One region of the Kitasatospora nipponensis genome, then DNA from elsewhere that is predicted to be linked to it. Evidence: riboswitches for the same ligand, from Rfam matches in the RefSeq annotation. Region 1 holds a riboswitch; the other holds the start of a gene.
The links. Region 1 has a riboswitch for S-adenosylmethionine ahead of ABD323_RS35650 (AAA family ATPase). Riboswitches for the same ligand answer to the same signal wherever they lie in the genome.

Region 1 (2,194 bases):
GCGCGGGCCAGCGAGTCGGGTGCGAGCAGGAGGAGTTCGGCCAGCTGCGCCGGTTCGGCGCCGGGGCCGAGCACCGCGACGCCCCGCGCGCAGCGCAGCGCGAGCGGGTCCATCCGGTGCAGGCAGTTCATCAGTCCGCGCCGGTAGCTCTCGCCCACCAGCAGCTCAGCCGGCCCGCCGTCGGCCACCGCCGCGGCACCGTGTACGGCGGCACCGTGCACCGCCGCTCCCGCCACCTGACGCTCCGTCGGCGCCCCCTGATCCTCCATCAGGGCCCGTACCAGCAAGGGGTTCCCCCCGGTCAGCGCGTGTGCCTGGGGGGTCAGCCGGGCCGCGGCCCGCGCGCCGAAGCGCTCGGTCAGCAGGTCGGCGACGAGCTCGACCGGCAGCAGTCCCAGCCGGACCCGCTCGTGGTGCGGCTGGCGGGCCAGCTCGACCTCGAAGAAGGGGTTGGGCGGGGTCATCGTCTCGCGCGAGCTGAGCACGGTGAGCACCCGGGCGCTGCGGGTGCGCCGCACCAGGTAGAGCAGGAACTCCAGCGACGGCACGTCGGCGTCCTGCCGGTCGTCCACCGCGATCAGCACCGGCGCGCGCTCGGCCAGCGCGAGGATCCGCGCGCAGAGCAGGTGCAGGGTGCGCTGGTCCAGCCGCGGCTGGTGCGCCGGCCGCGCCGGGTCCGGCTGGTCCGGCAGCTGCCACGGGTCGTCGGCGCCGAGCGTGAGACCGGCGCTCTGCAGCAGTTGCTGGACCAGCCCGAGCGGGAACTCGCGCTCCAGCGGCGAGCCGGTGGCGACCAGCACCTTGGCCCCCTGGTCGGCGGCCAACTCCGAGAAGGCGTCGAGCAGTTCACTGCGACCGCTGCCCACCGAGCCGTTCAGCGCGACCACGCCGCCGGCGCCGCCGAGGCAGCGGTCCAGCGCCTCGCGCAACCGGCCGAACTCGCGTTCGCGGCCCGGGGGCAGCGATCTGGGGACTTCGCGCGCGGCACGCGCGAGGATCGTGGACATCCGTACTCCTGGAACAGGGCGCACCGGTCCGGGGGCGCGTCGCTGCGCTCCCGCCGTGCGAAGGGCCGGACCTGACGGAACGTGAAGGTGAGGGGGGATCCCGCCCGCCCGGACCGCACTGGCCGGGGCGGACACACCCCGCGCGGCCGACGGCCTCGCGGGAGGGGTGGCCTCAGCGACAGAGGGAGCTGGCGTGCCGCAGCAGGTCGATGTCCAGCCTGGCCACCAGCCGGAGCCGGACAGCGAAACTCGCGCCGCTCGGCTGCTGCATGACCGTCTCCATCCCCGCCCCAGGACGTGCTGCGCTTGCGGCATGCGTTCGATGCCGCCCGGCTTATCCCCGGGGCACCCCACCGCAGAGGAGGGTTGCCAGTCAGCCGGCCGGGGCCCATGGCTGACATTCATCGCCGGTGCGAGTGTACGAACGCCGTGTCGAGCCCGTCAATCAGAGCGGCCTGACGCCGCGCCGGACCGGAACGCGACCCCACCTCCAGGCGAACACCAGGGGGACTCCAGGAGAACTGTTCGAGCTCCTCCCCAAGGGGCCACCGGTGCGGGCCCCTCCGCCCCCTCCCGGGGCCCGCCCGCTGCGGTTAGGGTGCCCGTCGAGCCCCGCCCACCTGCGGATCTCCCGCGCGGGCCACCCCGCCCCCGTGCCGTGACCCGACCGATCGGAGTCCCCCTGTGTCCAGCCTCTGGCCCGCCGGCCGCCGCCGTGTCCTGGTCGTCGGGATCGACGGCGTCCGCCTCGACCTGCTGCCGGAGCTGGCCACCCCGCACCTCGACGCGGTCGCCGCGGCCGGCTTCCTGGCCCCGGTGGTGGTGGACGAGGCGACCCCGACCATGTCGGGCCCGTGCTGGGCGACCGTCGTCACCGGGGTGACGGTGGCCAAGCACGGCGTCCTCGGCAACCACTTCGGCGGCCACCGCCTGGACGTCTTCCCGGACTTCACCACCCGGCTGGCCGCCACGCACCGGCGCCGGACCTTCGCGGTGGGCGGCTGGGAGCCGCTCTTCCTGGCCCGGCAGGGCGGCCCGCTCTTCGCGGCGCCCGGCCGGCTCTCCTACATCGCGCCGCTGGAGGACACCCCGCAGGCCTGGGAGGTCTGCGACGAGCGGGTGACCGCCGAGGCGGTCACCGTGCTGAGCGGGGACGACGACCCGCAGGCCACCTTCGTCTACCTCGG
Region 2 (2,194 bases), on a different contig from region 1:
GCGCTCGCCGGGCAGCGAAGGCTCCGGCGCCCCGCACTCGGAGGGCGCCGCCTCCTCGCCCCCGAGCAGCGTGCGCACCAGCGGGTGCGCGCAGAAGAGCCCGTCGCGCACGCCGATGCCGTACTCGGCGGAGAGCGCGGCCGAGAAGTGCGAGCTGTTCCAGCCCTGGACGACGAAGGAGAGCACCCCGACCCGGGCCGCCTCGGTGCCGAACAGGCTCAGCACCCGGACCTCGGGGATCTGCGCCAGGCCCGCCTGCAGCAGGTCGATCAGCTGCTGCTCGCGGGCCTGCAGGGCGTCGAAACCGGCCTCGGTCAGCGCCCGGCAGGCGGAGGCGACGGCGTAGGCGCCGATCACGTTGGGCGAGCCGGCCTCGTGCCGGGCCGGTCCGCGCTGCCACTCGACGGCCACCGAGCCGTCCACCTCGCGGGCCACCGTGCGGCTCGCGCCGCCGCCGGCCAGGTACGGCTCGGCCGCGTCCAGCCAGTCGGCCCGGCCGGCCAGCACGCCCGCGCCGAAGGGGGCGTAGAGCTTGTGGCCGGAGAAGGCGATCCAGTCGACGCCGAGCTCGCGCACCGAGACCCGGTGGTGCGGGGCGAGCTGGGCGGCGTCCAGCACCACCCGGGCGCCGTGCCGGTGGGCGACCTCGGTCAGCTCGGCCACCGGCCACAGCTCGCCGGTCACGTTGGAGGCGCCGGTCACGCAGAACAGCCGCGGCCCCTCGGGGTTCGCCGCCAGCGCCTCGTCCAGCGCGGCGACCGCCTCGGCGTGCGAGCGCGGGGCCCGCAGGTAGCTGACGGTCAGGCCCTCGCGGCGCCAGGGCAGCAGCGAGGCGTGGTGCTCGGTCTCGAAGGCGAAGACCCGGGTGCCGGCCGGCAGCACGCCCGCCAGCAGGTTGAGCGAGTCGGTGGTGGCCCGGGTGAAGACCACCTGGTCGCCCTCGCGCAGGTCCAGGAACTCCTCGACGGTGCGCCGGCTCTGCTCGAAGAGGTCGGTGGATAGCTGCGAGAGGTAGCCGGCGCCGCGGTGCACGCTGCCGTAGTAGGGGGCGTAGGCGGCCACGTCGTCCCAGACCCGCTGGAGGGCCGGGGCGCTGGCGGCGTAGTCGAGCGCGGCGTAAACCACCTTCTCGCCGCTCACCAGCGGGACCTCGACGTCGGAACCGAGGACGGCGAGCGGGGCACAGACGGATGCGGAGACGACGGACATGGTGAGGCACTCCCTCGGGGGTTCTGGACCCCGGGAGTGCTGATGAGACACCGGTGGTCCGCGCTTGCCGGGCGAACCTATCGTCGCCTGGCCCGGTCTTCACCCAGGGCACCCCGCCACGGACGGAGGGTTGCCGGACAGCAAGCTGGGGCTTGTCGCGCTGTCACTCATGACCTGACGAAGACTGTAGGCACCCGGTCGAGGAGTGGTCAAATACCGTCCCGCCATTCGGACCAGTGGTGGGACGGCGGACGGCGCGACGGGCCGGCACCGATGTCCGGTGCCGGCCCGTCGGGGCTCGCTCAGCGCGCGGTGGCCTCGGCCCAGCGCTTGAGGGTGTCCTGCGCCGCGCCCGTGTCGATGGCGGCCGCGGTGCGGACCATCGCCGTCGCCAGCTGCTCCACCAGCGGGGCCTCGGTCAGGTCGAGCGCGACCAGGGCCGCCGCCGAGTTCAGCACCACGGCGTCGCGCACCGGGCCGCGCTCGCCGGCCAGCACCCGGCGGGCCACGTCCGCGTTGTAGCCGGCGTCCGCACCGCGCAGCTTCTCGAGGCCGACCAGCTCGATGCCCAGCTCACGCGGGTCCAGGGTCACCTCGGTGACCTCCCCGCCGCGCACCACCCAGACCTGCGAGGTGGAGCAGACGGTCAGCTCGTCCAGGCCGTCGTCGCCGCGGAAGACCAGCGCGCTGGAGCCGCGCCGCGCCAGCACGCCGGCGATCAGGCCCGCCAGCCGGGTGTCGAAGCAGCCGACCGCGTGCGCCGTCACCTTGGCCGGGTTGGTCAGCGGACCGAGGATGTTGAAGGCGGTGGGCACCCCCAGGTCACGGCGGGCGGGAGCGGCGTGCCGCATCGCGGGATGGAACCTGGCCGCGAAGCAGAAGGTCAGCCCGACCTCCTCGGCCACCTCCGCCACCCGCCGGGCGTCCAGGTCCAGCCGGATCCCCAGGCGCTCCAGCACGTCGGAGGAGCCGCTCGCCGAGGAGG

Region 2: another riboswitch for S-adenosylmethionine. It lies ahead of ABD323_RS21760 (aminotransferase class V-fold PLP-dependent enzyme); the one in region 1 lies ahead of ABD323_RS35650 (AAA family ATPase).

Annotation. Positions count from the first base shown of each region.
Region 1 covers NZ_BAAALF010000224.1:251-2,444, forward strand. Annotated here, with positions in the region: partial or broken gene ABD323_RS35650 (AAA family ATPase) at 1-1,007, opposite strand, end outside; SAM riboswitch class IV at 1,305-1,416, opposite strand; gene ABD323_RS35655 (alkaline phosphatase family protein) at 1,692-2,194, shown strand, end outside.
Region 2 covers NZ_BAAALF010000080.1:25,570-27,763, reverse strand. Annotated here, with positions in the region: gene ABD323_RS21760 (aminotransferase class V-fold PLP-dependent enzyme) at 1-1,209, opposite strand, end outside; SAM riboswitch class IV at 1,265-1,384, opposite strand; gene trpD (anthranilate phosphoribosyltransferase) at 1,512-2,194, opposite strand, start outside.